DNA from 4 places in the Aeromonas intestinalis genome. Region 2 is predicted to be linked to each of the others. Evidence: predicted binding sites of a transcription regulator. Region 2 holds the regulator's gene; each other region holds the start of a gene.
What was found. The regulator sigma-54, encoded in region 2, starts transcription at its own class of promoters, with help from an activator protein. The targets are predictions, from matches to a motif close to TGGCACNGTTTTNGCTT.
Positions count from the first base shown of each region.

Region 1: ACW5W7_RS13505 (cytochrome ubiquinol oxidase subunit I) is a predicted target of sigma-54. The motif match lies at 1,970-1,986, and genes of this name have one in related genera.
Region 3: flhA (flagellar biosynthesis protein FlhA) is a predicted target of sigma-54. The motif match lies at 1,539-1,555, and genes of this name have one in related genera.
Region 4: fliE (flagellar hook-basal body complex protein FliE) is a predicted target of sigma-54. The motif match lies at 1,533-1,549, and genes of this name have one in related genera.

Region 1 is NZ_JBSTYK010000009.1:165,634-169,844, forward strand. Features, by position in the region: gene ACW5W7_RS13495 (tellurite resistance TerB family protein) at 1-412, shown strand, start outside; gene ACW5W7_RS13500 (aminotransferase-like domain-containing protein) at 487-1,911, opposite strand; gene ACW5W7_RS13505 (cytochrome ubiquinol oxidase subunit I) at 2,032-3,603, shown strand; gene cydB (cytochrome d ubiquinol oxidase subunit II) at 3,603-4,211, shown strand, end outside.
Region 2 is NZ_JBSTYK010000008.1:219,139-223,349, reverse strand. Features, by position in the region: gene lptA (lipopolysaccharide transport periplasmic protein LptA) at 1-331, shown strand, start outside; gene lptB (LPS export ABC transporter ATP-binding protein) at 344-1,069, shown strand; gene ACW5W7_RS12640 (RNA polymerase factor sigma-54) at 1,136-2,575, shown strand; gene hpf (ribosome hibernation promoting factor) at 2,596-2,883, shown strand; gene ptsN (PTS IIA-like nitrogen regulatory protein PtsN) at 2,886-3,332, shown strand; gene rapZ (RNase adapter RapZ) at 3,373-4,211, shown strand, end outside.
Region 3 is NZ_JBSTYK010000001.1:394,586-398,796, reverse strand. Features, by position in the region: gene fliR (flagellar biosynthetic protein FliR) at 1-14, shown strand, start outside; gene flhB (flagellar biosynthesis protein FlhB) at 95-1,225, shown strand; gene flhA (flagellar biosynthesis protein FlhA) at 1,593-3,695, shown strand; gene flhF (flagellar biosynthesis protein FlhF) at 3,712-4,211, shown strand, end outside.
Region 4 is NZ_JBSTYK010000001.1:409,652-413,862, forward strand. Features, by position in the region: gene fliF (flagellar basal-body MS-ring/collar protein FliF) at 1-1,121, opposite strand, end outside; gene fliE (flagellar hook-basal body complex protein FliE) at 1,176-1,493, opposite strand; gene ACW5W7_RS01900 (hypothetical protein) at 1,622-2,008, opposite strand; gene befA (beta cell expansion factor BefA) at 2,154-2,930, opposite strand; gene rimO (30S ribosomal protein S12 methylthiotransferase RimO) at 3,284-4,211, shown strand, end outside.

The DNA of each region.
Region 1 (4,211 bases), on a different contig from region 2:
GGGCGGGGCGGCGCAACCAGCCCAGCCTCTGGATTCCCTGCAGGGACAGGCGCTTGACGCCCGTGCCACCCTGCTGGTGCGTGCCATGGTGGCGGCGGCCCGGGCCGATGGTCACATCGACGACGCCGAGCGCCAGAAGATCCAGCAGTACCTGACCGAACAGGGGCAGAGCGATGCGGCCCGCTGGATTGACGCCGAGCTGGCCCGCCCGCTGGATCCCCAGGCCCTGGCCCGGGAGGTCACCGACATGGAGCAGGCCACCGAGGTCTACCTCGCCTCCCTGCTCACCGTCGAGGTGGATCACTTCATGGAGCGCGGTTATCTGGACGAGCTGGCCCGTGCCCTCAGGCTCGATGACAACCTCAAAGGCAGCATAGAGAAGCAGGTGGCCCAGCTGGGGTCGCCGAGCTGATCCGCACGTTCGTACTCGATGAAAAGGCCCCGTCATGGGGCCTGTTTGTGTTCGGCCGCGTCCGCCTCAAGGGCTCAACGCAACAAGGGTTTGTCTAACTGCTGCCGGATAAGCTCCGCCAACTGGCCGAGGGCGGCCTCCAGCTCTGGGCTCCAGGGATGGGAGCTGTTTAGGCGCAGGCAGTGGTTGTGCTGACCCTGGCTGGAAAAGAGCGCCCCGGGCGCCAGGGAAAAGCCGCAGGCGAGCGCTCTGGCGTGCAGGGCCCGGCTGTCGAGACGCTCGTCAAATTCCAGCCAGAGGAAGTAGCCGCCATCGGGGGAGGAAATGCGCACATCCAGGGGCAGGAGGCGCAGCAGAGCGGCCCGCATCTGCTGCTGGCGCTGGGCCAGGGTGTGGCGCAGGCGCCGAAAATGGGCATCCACCCCGCCCTGGCGCAGCATGTCGGCAAGCGCCAGCTGGCTCGGCACATTGGTCGACAGGGTCGACATCAGCTGCAGCCGCTGGATGCGCTCGGCATGGGGGCCCGCCACCACCCAGCCGACCCGAAAGCCCGGCGCCAGGCATTTGGAAAACGAGCTGCACAGCAGGCTGTCCCCCCGAGCGTCCCAATGCTTGAGCGGGCGCGGCCGCTCGCGGCCAAAATAGATCTCCGCATAGACGTCGTCCTCCACCAGAGGTACCCGGTGGGCGTTGAGCAACTGCATCAACGCCTCCTTGTGGCCATCCGGCATGGTGTGACCCAGCGGATGCTGGACGTTGCCCATCAGCCAGCACGCCTTGATGGGACGCTGGGCCAGGGCCTGTGCCAGCAAGGCGAGATCGATGCCGACCCCGGGGATCACGGGGATCTCCACCGCCTTGAGCTGCAAACGCTCTATGGCCTGCAGGGCGCCGTAGAAGGTGGGAGACTCCACCACCACCCAGTCTCCCGGCTCGGTCAGCACCTGCAGGCTGAGGGAGAGCGCCTCCATGGCTCCCGTGGTGATGATGATCTCTTGGGGGTCGACCAGCAGGCCATCGTCCGCGTAGCGGCGGGCGATGGCCCGGCGCAACGTCTCGTTGCCGGGGGGCAAATCCGCCACCGTGCTGAAGGGATCGAGCCGGCGCATGCAGCTGCCCAGCGCCCGGCCGAGCTGGGGATGGGGGAAGAGGACGGGATCCGCCACCGCCATGCCGAGCGGCACCAGATCCCGGGACTTGCTCGCCTGCAGCACCTCGAACACCAGATCGTTGATGTCCACCGAGCCGCTGTAGTGCGCCTGCTGGGGGACGCTGATGCGCTGGGGGGAGGCGGCGGCCTTGACGTAGTAACCGGACTGGGGCCGCGCCAGCACCAGGCCGCGGCTCTCCAGCAACTGATAGGCCTGCAGCACAGTCATGGGGCTAAGGTGGTGGGTCTTGCAGCTCTGGCGGATGGAGGGGATACGCTCCCCCGGCCGCCAGACGCCGCTCTCTATCTGCTGCTGCAGTTGATCTGCCAGTTGGCCGTAGCGGGACATGATGGATTTAAACTGTTATAGGTGTATTTCACTATAACTGCATCTGTTATAGGTGTCATGGCACGTGTTGTACTTAACGGGCGAAAACCTGTCTGTTAAATGCAACATAGAGAGTCATGCATGATAAGCCTGGATGATGTGGTCAGCCTCTCCCGAATACAGTTCGGCGCGACGGCGATGTTCCACTTTCTGTTTGTACCCCTCACCCTGGGGCTGTCCTGGATCCTGGTGATTGCCGAGTCGGCCTACGTGATGACCGGCAAGGTGATCTACAAGGACATCACCCGCTTCTGGGGCAAGTTGTTCGGTATCAACTTCGTGATGGGGGTGACTACCGGGATCACGTTGGAGTTCCAGTTCGGGACCAACTGGGCCTACTACTCCCACTACGTCGGCGACATCTTCGGCACTCCGCTCGCGGTGGAGGGACTGATGGCCTTCTTCCTCGAATCCACCCTGGTGGGACTCTTCTTCTTCGGCTGGGACAAACTCTCCCGCGGTCAGCACCTGATGGTGACCATGCTGGTGGCGCTCGGCTCCAACCTCTCAGCGCTCTGGATCCTCATCGCCAACGGCTGGATGCAGAACCCGGTCGGCGCCGAGTTCAACCCCATGACGATGCGCATGGAGCTGGTGGACGTGGCCGCTGTCATCTTCAACCCGGTGGCCCAGGTCAAGTTCGTGCACACGGTGGCGGCGGGCTATGTGGCTGCTTCCCTGTTCGTGATGGGGGTGAGCAGCTGGTATCTGCTGCGCCGCATGGAGGTGCGCTTCGCCCTGCGCTCCTTCGCCATCGCCTCGGGTTTCGGTCTGGCCGCCATCCTCTCGGTCATAGTACTGGGTGACGAGTCTGGCTATCGCACCGGCGAGGTACAGAAGGTGAAACTCGCCGCCATCGAGGCGGAGTGGCACACCGAGCCTGCCCCGGCCTCCTTCACCCTGTTCGGTCTGCCGGATCAGAGCGCCGAGACCACCCACGCCGCGGTCAAGATCCCTTATCTGATGGGCATTATCGCCACCCGCTCCCTCGATGAGCAGGTGACGGGCCTGAAAGATCTCAAGGCCGAGCACGAGGTGCGCATCCGCAGTGGCATGCTGGCCCACGATGCCCTGGAAGCCCTGCGGGCGGATGGCGGCAATGCCAAGGCCTGGGCCACCTTCGAGCGCCACCGCGCCGATCTCGGCTACGGCCTGCTGCTGACCCCCTACGCCAAGGAGATTGGCAAGGCGGACGAGGTGGCCATTGCCAAGGCGGTGGACGACTCCATCCCCCAGGTGGCGCCACTGTTCTGGAGCTTCCGACTGATGGTAGGCATAGGCGTGGTGTTGCTGCTGCTCTTTACCGCCGCCTTCCTGCAGCTGTGCCGGGGCCGGCTGGTGCAATCGACCCAACTGCTCAAGGCCCTGTTCTGGAGCATACCGCTGCCCTGGATTGCCATCGAGGCGGGCTGGTTCGTGGCCGAGTTCGGTCGCCAACCCTGGACCATCAGCGACGTGCTGCCGGTGTCGGCATCCGTCTCCTTGCTGCGCCCGGGCCCACTCTGGTTCAGCCTCATCTCAATCTTCCTCATCTACAGCACGCTGCTGGTGGTGGAGCTGTTCTTGTTGCGTCACGTGATCCGCAAAGGGCCCGCCAGCCTGCAGACGGGTCGTTATCAAGGTGAAGTGTTGAAAAACGGGAGTCCCGTCTGATGGATTACGAAACCCTGAAACTCGTCTGGTGGGGGTTGGTGCTCTTCCTGCTCATCGGCTTCGTGGTGATGGATGGCTTCGATCTCGGGGTCGGCATGCTGTTGCCCGTGGTGGCCAAGAACGATGAGGAGCGGCGGGTGCTGCTCAACAGCGTGGGCCCCGTGTGGGAGGGCAACCAGGTGTGGCTCATCGCCGGTGCCGGCACCCTGTTCGCCGCCTGGCCCCTGGTCTATGCCGCCTCCTTCTCGGCGCTCTATGTGCCCTTCATGTTCCTGCTGTTCGGCCTCTTCCTGCGCCCGGTCGGTTTTGACTATCGCAGCAAGCTGCCGGACCCCGTGTGGCGCCGCTGGTGGGACAGGGCCCTGGTGATGGGGGCCCTGCTGCCGACCCTGGTGTTTGGCGCGACCCTGGGCTTCTTGCTGCAAGGCTTGCCGTTTCGCTTCGATTCGGCCCTTCGCATCCACTATGGCGCCTTCGATTTCAACTGGCCCCTGCTCTTCACCTGCATGGGCACGGCGCTGGCCCTGCTGATGCTCCATGGCTGCAGCTTCCTGCAGTGCAAGACTCAAGGGGTGATAGCGGCGCGCTGCGCTCGCCAGAGCCGCTGG
Region 2 (4,211 bases):
GGTGGTGGTGATCCGCTCCGGCGAGAAGGGTGCCGAGGTGATGACCGCCTATGGCAGCCCGGCCACCTTCTTCCAGATCCTGGACAACGGCAAGCCGGTCAACGCCCATGGCAACAGCATCCGTTACGAGCTGAAGAACCGTCTGGTGACCATCACCGGCAACGGCCAGCTCAAGCAGGAAGACAGCCAGGTCAATGGCGACCTCATCCGCTACGACATCGTCAAACAGAAAATGATCGCCGAGAGCAAGGGGCCGACCCAGCGCGTCAAGACGGTGTTCCTGCCGGATCAGGTCGAGAATTTCGACAAGCCCGCCGAACAGAAGAAGTAGGAAACAACAGTCATGGCAGTGTTAAAAGCAGTGGGCTTGCAGAAGAGCTACAAGCGTCGCATGGTGGTCAGTGACGTCAGCCTGGAAGTGGGCACCGGCCAGATCGTGGGGCTGCTTGGCCCGAACGGAGCTGGCAAGACCACCTCCTTCTACATGATAGTGGGGCTGGTGCAGCGGGATGCCGGGCTCATCACCATCGACGATCAGGATATCAGCCTGCAGCCCATGCACATCCGTGCGCGCAACGGCATCGGTTACCTGCCTCAGGAAGCCTCCATCTTCCGCCGTCTGTCGGTGTTCGACAACCTGATGGGGGTCATGCAGACCCGCAAGGGATTGAGCAGCGAGGAGCGGGAGGACAAGGTCGAGCAACTGCTGGAAGAGTTCAACATCACCCACATCCGTGACAGCCTGGGTCAGAGCCTGTCAGGGGGGGAGCGCCGCCGGGTCGAGATCGCCCGGGCGCTGGCGGCAGAGCCGAGATTTATTCTGCTGGATGAGCCTTTTGCAGGGGTTGATCCCATTTCTGTCATCGATATCAAAAAGATCATCCAGCATCTGAAGGAACGTGGGCTGGGTGTGCTGATCACCGATCACAACGTTCGCGAGACCCTGGATGTGTGTGAGAAGGCCTATATCGTCAGCCACGGCAAGATGATTGCCGAGGGCGCACCGGTGGATATCCTCGCCGATGAGCAGGTCAAGCGCGTCTATTTGGGCGATCAATTCAGTCTATAGTAAGGGGGCATTCCCTCATTTTTGTTAGGTGACTGCCTCGCTGAACATAAGGATATCCCGACGTAGATGAAGCCGACATTACAGTTGCGTCTCGGTCAGTCCCTGACCATGACGCCACAATTACAACAAGCGATTCGTCTGCTCCAGCTTTCCACGCTGGAACTCCAGCAGGAAATTCAGCAAGCGCTCGACAACAACCCCTTGCTGGAGCAAGAGGAGAGCGAGGCGCAGGAAACCAGTCCGGTCGAAGTGGCCGATGCCAGTCAGCTGGATTCCAGTGACGCCATGGCGCAGGACAAGATGCCGGACGAGCTGCCCGTCGATACCACCTGGGACGAGGTCTACTCCGCCGGGACGGCCCAGAGCGCTGGCCCCATCCACGATGGAGAGGAGAGCGTCTATCAGGGGGAAACCACCGAGAACCTGCAGGACTATCTGTTGTGGCAGATGCGGCTGACGCCGTTCAGCGATCTGGATGCCGCCATCGCCCTCGCCATCATCGATGCCATCGACGAATCCGGTTATCTGACGGTTTCTCTCGAGGATATTCAGGCTGCAGTCAGCAGTGACGAGGTAGAAGTGGAACTGGATGAGGTCGAGGCCGTGCTCAAGCGGGTGCAGCATTTCGATCCGCTCGGCATCGCCGCCCGCTCCGTGCAGGAGTGCCTGCTGATCCAGCTTGGCCAGTATCCCTCCGATCTGCCCTGGCTCAACGAGGCACGGGAAGTGATCAGCGAGCACATGGATCTGCTTGGCAATCGTGACTATCGCACCCTGGCGCGCAAGACCCGGCTCAAGGAGAGCGACCTCAAGGAGGTGCTGGACCTTATCCAGCAGCTGGAACCCAGACCCGGCAACGGCGTCATCCAGAGCGAATCCCAATACGTGATCCCGGACGTGTCCGTGGTCAAGAAAGGCAGCAAGTGGGTGGTGGAGCTCAACCCGGATTCGGCGCCGCGCATTCGCGTCAACGAGACCTATGCGGCCATGGCCCGCAACGCGCGCAGCAGCACGGATACCCAGTTCATCCGCTCCCACCTGCAGGAAGCGAAGTGGTTCATCAAGAGCCTGGAGAGTCGTAACGACACCCTGCTCAAGGTGGCCAGCTGTATCGTCGAGCAGCAGCAGGGATTCTTCGAATATGGGGAAGAGGCCATGAAACCCATGGTGCTCAACGACATCGCCGAGGCGGTGGAGATGCATGAATCGACCATCTCGCGGGTGACGACCCAGAAGTACATGCATACGCCCCGTGGCATCTTTGAACTGAAGTTTTTTTTCTCCAGTCACGTGAATACGGAAGGAGGAGGAGAGTGCTCATCGACCGCTATTCGCGCCTTGATCAAGAAGCTGGTGACGGCGGAAAACCCCGCCAAGCCGCTTAGTGATAGCAAGATCGCGGATTTGCTGGCCGAACAGGGTATTATGGTGGCGAGACGCACGATCGCAAAGTACCGTGAATCCTTGTTGATCCCGCCATCCAATCAGCGCAAACGCCTGGTTTAGGCAAACAAAAGGAAGACGTTATGCAAATTAACCTGACCGGACACCATGTCGAGATTACCGAAGCTCTGCGTGATTATGTGAACAACAAATTTGCCAAACTCGAGCGTCACTTTGACCATATCAACAACGTGCATGTGGTGTTGAGCGTCGAAAAACTGAACCAGATTGCCGAAGCCAAGCTGCATGTCAGCGGCGGTGAGGTGTTCGCCAACTCGGAGCATGCCGACATGTATGCTGCGATTGATACCCTGCTTGATAAACTGGACAGACAGATCATCAAGCACAAAGATAAATTAAATCAAAAATAACTATGCAACTTGAACACATACTGAGTCGGGACTGCACCAAGAGTGCGGTCCCCTGTACCAGCAAGAAACGCGCTCTCGAGATCATCAGTGAACTGGCTGCAGAGCGCCTCGGCACCTCCCGTCAGGTGTTGTTTGAAAGCCTGCTGGCGCGGGAAAAAATGGGCAGTACCGGGATCGGTGCCGGTATTGCCATTCCGCATGGCCGTATTGACGATGCCTTTGCGCCGACTGCTGTGCTGATGACCTTCTCCGAACCCATCCCTTTCGACTCGATTGACAATCAACCGGTTGACCTGCTCTTTGCATTGCTGGTGCCGGAAAGCGAGTGCAAGCAGCATCTCAAGACCCTTTCCCTGATGGCATCCAAGTTGGGTGACAAGGCCGTCTGCCGCCAGTTGCGTCAGGCGACCAGTGACGAAGAACTCTATCAGATCATGACCTCGGCCTGATGCCGGACAAGGCACAGCCAGGTTGGCGTGGGGGGACAAGATGCAATTAATCGTGGTAAGCGGTCGCTCGGGCTCCGGCAAGACGGTAGCCCTGCGGGTGCTGGAAGATCTGGGGTATTACTGCGTAGACAATCTGCCGGTCAATCTGTTGCCCCAGTTGATCGTCTCGGTGGAGAGTCAGTATGACAAGCTGGCGGTCAGCATCGACGTGCGCAACCTGCCCACCGAGCCGGATAGGCTGGAGAATCTGCTGGCCCAGGTACGCAGCGAGGGGCGGGTGGAGTTTTCCAGCTTCTTCTTCGACGCCGACAACACTACCCTGCTCAAGCGCTATGGCGAGAGTCGCCGGTTGCACCCCCTCTCTCGCAACAAGCTGTCGCTGGACGAGGCCATCCGGGAGGAGACCCACCTGCTGGCGCCCCTCTCTTCCAGTGCCGACCTGCGCATCGACACCACCAACCTCAGCATTCACGATCTCAGCGAGCTCATCAAAACCCGGGTGCTCGGCAAGAAAGAGAACGAGCTGGTGCTGGTGTTTGAATCATTCGGCTTCAAGTACGGCATCCCCAAGGATGCAGACTTCGTGTTCGATGCCCGTTTTCTGCCAAATCCCCACTGGATCCCAGAACTCAAGCCTTTCACCGGCCGGGATGAACCTGTGGCGAACTACCTCTCCAGCCAGACGGACGTCATGCTGTTCATCCAGCAGATCGAGAACATGCTGGGCACCTGGTTGCCCCATCTGGAGCGAAACAACCGCAGCTATGTGACCGTGGGGATCGGTTGCACCGGTGGCCAGCATCGCTCGGTGTTCATCGCCGAACGGTTGGCGAGCGCGTTTCGCCTGCTCGGCAAGAACGTGCAGATCCGCCACCGCAC
Region 3 (4,211 bases), on a different contig from region 2:
GCCAGAATGGCTGAGCGCACCGAGGTGATATCCTTCGCCCTGATGGTCGGTCTGAGCGGCATGCCGCCAGGAGCGACCTGCCTCGGAGGTCAGCATGGCTGATACCGATCAGGAACGCACAGAACAACCCACGGGCAAACGACTGCAACAGGCCCGGGAAAAAGGGCAGATTGCACGTTCCAAGGAGCTGGGTACCGCCAGCGTCCTGCTGGCCACCGTCTTCGGTCTGCTGATGATCAAGGAGAGCCTGGCGGGGGCCATGATCAAGGTGCTCACCATGGGCTTCACCCTGGAGCGGGAGCAGGCCTTCGATCCCAATGCCATGGGGGTCATGCTGCCGACCCTGCTGTGGGAGCTGGTGCAGCCGCTGGGCATGCTGTTCCTGCTGGTGGCCATCGCCGCCTTCGTCGGCAACACCCTGCTCGGCGGGATGAACTTCTCCTCCGAGGCGATGTTACCCAAATGGAGCAAGCTCAGCCCCTTGAATGGTCTGAAACGGATGTTCGGGGTGCAATCCCTGGTGGAACTGCTCAAATCCATCGCGAAAGTGCTGTTCATCAGTCTGTTCGCCTGGTGGATGCTCTCCAGCCAGTTCAATCATCTGCTGAATCTCTCCCTCGAGGGCTTCCCCGGCGGCATCATCGATGCCCTGGATCTGCTGCTCTGGATGCTCATCATCCTCTGCTGCGCCCTCATCCCCATCGTCGCCATCGATGTGCCCTTCCAGACCTGGAACCACACCCGCCAGTTGAAGATGACCAAGCAGGAGATAAAAGACGAGTTCAAGGACAGCGAGGGCAAGCCCGAGGTCAAGGGCAAGATCCGCCAGTTGCAGATGCAGATGGCGATGCGCCGCATGATGGGGGATGTGCCCAAGGCCGACGTGGTGATCACCAACCCGACCCACTACTCGGTGGCGCTCAAATACGACGCCAGCAAGCCCGGGGCGGCCCCCAAGGTACTGGCCAAGGGGGCGGACGAGGTGGCGATGAAGATACGGGAGATCGCCCGCGAGTACGATATCCCCATCATGGCCTCGCCGCCGCTCACCCGTGCCATCTTCCATGCCACCGAGATAGGGCAGGAGATCCCGGAGGGGCTGTTTGCCGCCGTGGCCCAGGTGCTGGCCTATGTCTATCAGCTCAAGAAGTTCCGCCGTGGCCGTGGTCGCCGACCGACCCCCATCGCCACTGAGCTGCCGATCCCGCCGGAATTTCGCAAGTAGCCTTTCCGCCGTGGGCTAAGTGCTAGCCTACGTCTCTTCGCTCAAGACGTTCCTACGTGGCCGTGGTCGCCGACCGACCCCCATCGCCACTGAGCTGCCGATCCCACTGGCGTTTCGCAAGTAGTCTTGCCGCCGTGGGCCAGGTGCCGGCCTACGTCTCTCCGCTCAAGACGTTCCGCCGTGGTCGCCGACCGACCCCATCACCATGGAGCTGCCGATCCCCTTTGCGTTATGTCGGTGATGAAAGATTCACCAACGTCGAACTTCTGACAGCGTCAAAACAAAACCCTTGTATATCAATAATTTGAATTATTGGCTTGATGTTTGCTTTAATCCGGAAACTGGCAGTCGATAACTGAGAACAGCGATGGGATTCAAGGCAGGATTGGGCCGTTTAAAAGAGTACAGGTGGTTGCTTGGCAAGGGGGTAGGGACCCCGCTGCTGGTGCTCGCCTCCCTCGGCATGGTGGTGCTGCCCATTCCGCCCCTGATGCTGGATATCCTGTTCTCCTTCAACATCGCCCTCTCCATCGTGGTGCTGCTGGTGGCCGTCTACACTCGCCGCCCCCTGGAATTTGCCGCCTTCCCCACCGTCCTGCTGATTGCGACCCTGCTGCGTCTGGCCCTCAACGTGGCCTCCACCCGGGTGGTGCTGCTGGAAGGGCACAACGGCAGCGCGGCCGCCGGTCACGTGATCGAGGCCTTCGGCAACGTGGTGATCGGCGGCAACTATGCGGTCGGCATCATCGTCTTCATGATCCTGGTGATCATCAACTTCGTGGTGGTCACCAAGGGTGCCGGCCGTATCTCCGAGGTGAGCGCCCGCTTCACCCTGGATGCCATGCCCGGCAAGCAGATGGCCATCGATGCGGATCTCAACGCCGGCCTCATCAATCAGGAAGAGGCCAAGAAGCGCCGTCAGGACGTGACCCAGGAGGCGGACTTCTATGGCTCCATGGACGGTGCCTCCAAATTCGTGAAGGGGGATGCCATCGCCGGCATCATGATCCTCTTCATCAACATCATCGGTGGCTTCATCATCGGCATGATGCAGCACCAGCTCACCTTCAGCGAGGCGGCCCAGGTCTACACCCTGCTCGCCATCGGTGACGGCCTGGTGGCCCAGATCCCCTCGTTGCTGCTCTCCATCGCCGCCGCCATCATCGTGACCCGCCAGAACACGGATCAGGACATGGGCACGGCGGTGCTCGGCCAGTTGTTCGAAAACCCCAAGGCACTGGTGATCTCCGCCGGCATCTTGCTGTTGATGGGCATAGTGCCCGGCATGCCACACCTGGCGTTCCTGAGCCTCGGTGCCATCGCCGCGGTTGGTGCCTGGTGGCTGCTGCGCCGTGACAAGCTGCGGGCCGCCAAAGCGGCCAGTGGCGAGTTGTTGCCGCAGGCGGCCGATCAACCTCATGAGCAGAAGGATCTGAGCTGGGATGACGTCATGCCGGTGGATGTCATCGGTCTCGAGGTGGGTTACCAGCTTATTCCGCTGGTGGACAAGAGCCAGGGCGGAGAACTGCTCAACCGGATCAAGGGGGTGCGCAAGAAGCTCTCCCAGGAGTTCGGCTTCCTGGTGCCTGCCGTGCATATCCGGGACAACCTGGATCTCGCGCCGAACCAGTACCGCATCACCCTGATGGGGGTGAGCACAGGGGAGGCCACCGTCTATCACGACAAGGAGATGGCCATCAATCCGGGCCAGGTGTTTGGCCAGATCCAGGGTATCGCCACCCAGGACCCCGCCTTCGGGCTGGAGGCGGTCTGGGTCGCCAAGGAGCAGGTCTCCCAGGCCCAGACCCTGGGCTATACGGTGGTGGATGCCGCCACCGTGGTCGCCACCCACATGAGCCAGATCCTCTCCAACCACGCGGCGCTGCTGTTGGGTCATGACGAAGTGCAACAACTGCTGGATATGATAGGGAAGCACCAGAGCAAGCTGGTGGAAGGTCTGGTTCCCGAGGTGATCAGCATGGGCAATCTGGTCAAGGTGCTGCAAAATCTCCTCAATGAAGGCGTGCCAATTCGCGATATGCGCACTATCCTGCAGACCCTCGTGGAATATGCGCCCCGCAGCCCGGATCCGGAAGTGCTGACGGCCGCCTGTCGTATCGCCCTGCGCAGACTCATCGTGCAGGAGATCGCAGGCCCCGAACCGGAGCTGCCGGTGATCACCCTGTCGCCAGAATTGGAACGTATATTGCATCAATCCCTGCAAGCAGGTGGGGGAGATGGCGCCGGCATAGAGCCGGGACTGGCGGAGCGGATGCAGCGCTCCCTGGTGGAAGCCACTCAACGACAAGAACTGGAAGGCCAACCGGCCGTGCTTCTGACATCGGGGATACTGCGCAATACCCTGGCGAAGTTTGTCAAGAATGCCATTCCTGGATTACGCGTGCTGTCCTATCAGGAAGTGCCTGACGACAAGCAGATCCGCATCGTCAGTGCGGTAGGACAAGGCTAGTTAGCGGAGATGACGGGTGAAGATTAAGCGGTTTTTTGCCAAAGACATGCGTACTGCGCTGGCCGAGGTCAAGGAGACTCTCGGGCCGGATGCTGTCATCATGTCCAACAAGAAGGTCACCGGTGGGGTGGAGATAGTCGCAGCCGTCGACTACCAGTCCCAGGTGCCCGGACCCAAGGATGCGCCGGTTCGCCGTCAGTTGAACGATGAGAGCGTCAATATCTCGTCTGCGGGCAAGCAGATGACGCGCCAGGCTCCCAAGGAGCAGAACGAATATTATGCCGATACCCTGGCCGCGCTGCTGGCGCGCCAGCAGAAGCTCAACCCCGCCAACCCGGCAGGGGAGAGGGGCAACAGCAACCAGTCTGCCGGTCTGGTGTCGGCCACTGCCGCCCCCAAGACCCTGGCGGAACAGGGCCAGTGGGGGGCTGCCCCCGAGCCTGCCAAGCCCAGGCCCCGTCCAGCGTCTCCGTCCCGCCCGGCTCAGGCTCCCCAGCGGGATCAGGAGATGGAAGG
Region 4 (4,211 bases), on a different contig from region 2:
TGGCGCCGGATATGGCTGATGGTGCTGTCCAGTTCGAAGTTGCGGGTCGCCTCCTTGCGGGAGCGGCCGCTGGCCGCATTGCCACCCTCGGCGGCCGTCGCCTCCTGGGGAATGCTGGAGGCGGCAGGGGGCTGGTTGGAGAGCGCGCCGGGCACGCCGCCGTTGCTGCCACCCGAGCTGTTCTCCTCCACCGTCATCTCGGAGCGCACGGCGGGCAAGTCCGGATTGAAGGTCTTGCGGGTCTGCTCCTGCTGGGAGAAGTCGAGGGAGAGATCCACCTCGGCGGTGTAGTTGTCCGCCCCGAGCACCGGGATCAGGATGGCGTCAATTTTTTGTTTGTACTCCAGCTCCTGCTTCTGCTGCATCGCAAACTCTTTGCGGGTCTGGGCGGAGAGAGGATCCTGGGAGCCGGAGTTGAGCAGGCGGCCATTCTGGTCGGTGACCGTGACCCGGGTCGGCTCCAGGCCGTGGACGGCGGAGGCCACCATGTCGACGATGGAGTCCACTTCCCCCTGGCCGAGGGCGCTGCCCCGCAGGCTCAGCACCACGGTGGCACTCGGCTTGCGTTCGTTACGGGCGAACACGTTGTCCTTGGGGATGGCCAGCAGCACCTGGGCCTTGGCCACGTTCTGGAACTGCTCGATGGCGCTCGCCAGCTGGCGCTCGCGGCTGAGCTTGAGACGCTCTCCCTCCATGCGCTGGCTGACGCCGAAGCTGGAGTCCTTGAGCAGGATGGACTCGCCGTCATTGCTCACGTCGCTGCTGCTGGCAAGGCCGGCGCGGGTAAGGCGCAGACGGATATCGGCATAGTTTTCGGCGCTGACCAGCACGCTCTTGCCGTCCACCTGATAGGGGATCTTCTGCTGATCGAGGTAGTCGAGGGTGGAGACCAGCTCCTGGGTATTGAAGGTGCCGAGGGGACGCATCTCCGGCTCCTTGCCCCACAGCAGGATGAAGACGGCGATGGCCAGACAGATAGTCAGCCCCAGGATCAGGGTGATCTGGCGCAGCACATCCGTGTTGGAGAGAAAGCCCAGCGCCGAGCTCTTCTGCTCCTGCTCGTCCAGGGTCGCCGCCCCTTCGTTGTTCATCAGCAGATCGCCGTTTTGATCGTTAGCCACGGTTTATGTCCTTGTTGCTGACATGTTCATGATGCTCAGTCGCCATGGATATGCTTATACCGGCATGTTCATGATGGTCTTGTAGGCATCGACCATCTTGTTGCGCACCTGGACGGTCGCCTCGAAGGCGATGGAGGATTTCTGGCCGGCGATCATCACCTCGGAGAGATCCACCGACTTGTCGCCCAGATCGAAGCGGGTGCGCAGATCGTTGGCGCTGCCCTGCAGCTCGTTGACATTGTCGAGAGCCAGCTTGAGCATCTGACCGAAATCCGAGCTGACCGGGCGACCAGGCTGGGCCAGCGGGGTGGCTCCCGCTTCGACCTTGAGTGCCTGCATCTCTTGCATCAGGCTGCTTGCACTTATTTCCATCTTTCATCCCCAGACAAATCATTGACGCTGACAGGCTTAAAGCAATAAGGGTGCCAACCAGAGCGAATAGAGAAGATCAGAAGTGAAAGAGGGGCGTGATCAGGCCGGTGCCACCAGCCGTCACGGATTCAGATCGCGGGCCAGGGCTGTTTGCCCAGCAGCAACCGCAGGTAACTCAGGTGCAGATCGTAGTGTTCGTCGGCGGGCAGCTTGGCCAGCACCTCATCACGCAGGTAGTGCGCCTTGACGCTTGCCTGCTCAGGGGTCACCAAGCCCACGGCCACCAGCTTGGCGATGATGGCGTGGGAGAGGGCCAGGCAGGCCTCATCGGCCTCTCCCCAACCAAACTGGCCCGCATAGGCTTCTGTCGGCAAGACTGGTTCCAGCGGTGCCACCAGATCCCCCCAGACCCAGAACGCCGTGGGGATCCCTTCCTGCAACCGCAGATAGATGCTCTGTTTTTCCCACTCCCGGCTCTGGGCCGCCATCACATCTTGCCCGGGCTCATGCGCCATATCCCTCTCCTTGTCCCACGACTCTGATCCGCGCCCATGAAAAAGAGGGCCGAAGGCCCTCTTTTTACTGCAAGTCTCGTCAATTAAACAGACTGTATTTCAATCTGATAGAAGAAAAAGAACTTGTCGGACCGAGAGGGATGTGTCACTTGTTCAAATCATCGTCAAGCCAGTACTTGGAGCCGGAAATATTGGCATCCAGCAGCAGCCCTTTCTCGCCAATCTGGTAGATGGCCATGCCGCCGTTGTACTTGGCGGTCAGCTCGGCACTCTCCTTGCCCGCCACGGCCCCCACCTCGGAAGTGGCTTCCCAGCCCTTGTTGACGAAGGCATCGAAGTGGGTCTGGTCTTCAAACAGGATCACCTGCTGATAGAACTTGCCGCCGAGCCCGGCCGCGAGGCCAGCCCCGAACATCTTCATATAGGTGTGCTTGCCGGTTTTGCGATTGACCGCGACCCCCGACCCCTGGTTGGTATGGATCATCAGGGAGAACTTGCGCGAATCAAACACCGCGTAGCCATAGGCCTGGTCAAACAGCAGCTTGGCGGAGGGCTGATCGTTGAACAGCCGCACCAGAGCGGTGTCGGCCATGGTATCGAGGGCCGTGCGTGCCTCTTCCGGGGTCTTGGGTTCCAACATGGTGTCGAGCTTCTTGTCCGCCGCATCCAGCCACTCCTTGCCGGTGGCCGCACTCTCTTCGGTCCAGGCGCCAGCCTTGTTATAGGCATCGGCTCCCCAGGTAGAGACGGACTCCCAGGTCTCCTTGGAGAAATCGGTGATCCCCTTCCATGCCTCCTTGCTGGTGTCGCTCACCGCGGTGCCGAGATCGGAGGCGGCCTCTTTCAGCTTGGCCCAGTCGGCATGGCTGGGAGTGGATGCCAGCAACAGGGCGGCGGCAATCAGCCAGGGTTTGCTCTTCATGGTCTGCTCCTTCTTCTGCTCGTCAGCGGATCACTACCCTATCAGATTTAATCGTACGCCAATAACAGTCCCGTTCACGACTATGCCTTGCGACTCAATCACCTGCGTCACTCTTTCGCCCATATTGCCGGGTGAGCAAGGCGTTTCCTGCCGTACTCTGCTTGAGGAAGCAAGGCTGCCGTGGTCGGACGATAACTGTCACCCGCAGAGGCGCTCATCCCCCTCGCCCTTGCCAATGCAAAGGGGATGAACCCGTAAATATTGTTCGGCCAGCCCCGGTTGTATAGTTTTTGGTTAGCCATTCCGGTAAAATCCGCGCCCTTATAATAGAGCCACCTAAGAGTGATTGAGCGATGTCCAACACAAAACAGGCCCCCAAAGTAGGATTCGTCTCCTTGGGTTGCCCCAAAAATCTGGTCGATTCCGAACGCATCCTGACCCAGCTGCGTACCGAAGGGTACGATGTGGTGCCCAGCTATGACGATGCGGAGCTGGTGGTGGTCAACACCTGCGGCTTCATCGACAGCGCAGTACAAGAGTCGCTGGAAGCCATCGGTGAGGCCCTGTCCGAAAACGGCAAGGTGATCGTCACCGGCTGTCTTGGCGCCAAAGAGAACCAGATCCGCGAGATCCACCCCAAGGTGCTCGAAATCACCGGCCCCCACGCCTATGAAGAGGTGCTGGGCCACGTCCACAAGTACGTGGAAAAGCCCACCCACAACCCCTTCACCAGCCTGGTGCCGGCCCATGGGGTCAAGCTGACCCCCCGTCACTACGCCTACCTGAAGATTTCCGAAGGCTGCAACCACCGCTGCACCTTCTGCATCATCCCCTCCATGCGCGGGGATCTGGTGAGCCGTCCCATCGGCGAGGTGCTGGCCGAGGCCAAGCGCCTGAAAGAGGCGGGCGTGAAGGAGATCCTGGTGATCTCCCAAGACACCTCCGCCTATGGCGTGGACGTCAAGCACCGTACCGGCTTCTATGACGGCATGCCGGTCAAGACCAGCATGGTGGCCCTGTGCGAAGAACTCGCCAAGCTCGGCATGTGGGTACGCCTGCATTATGTCTACCCGTATCCGCACGTGGATGACGTCATCCCGCTGATGCGCGACGGCAAGGTGCTACCCTATCTCGACATCCCGCTGCAACACGCCAGCCCGCGCATCCTCAAGCTGATGAAGCGCCCCGGCACCGTCGAGCGCACCCTGGAGCGCATCCAGAAGTGGCGCGAGATCTGTCCCGAGATCACCCTGCGCTCCACCTTCATCGTCGGCTTCCCCG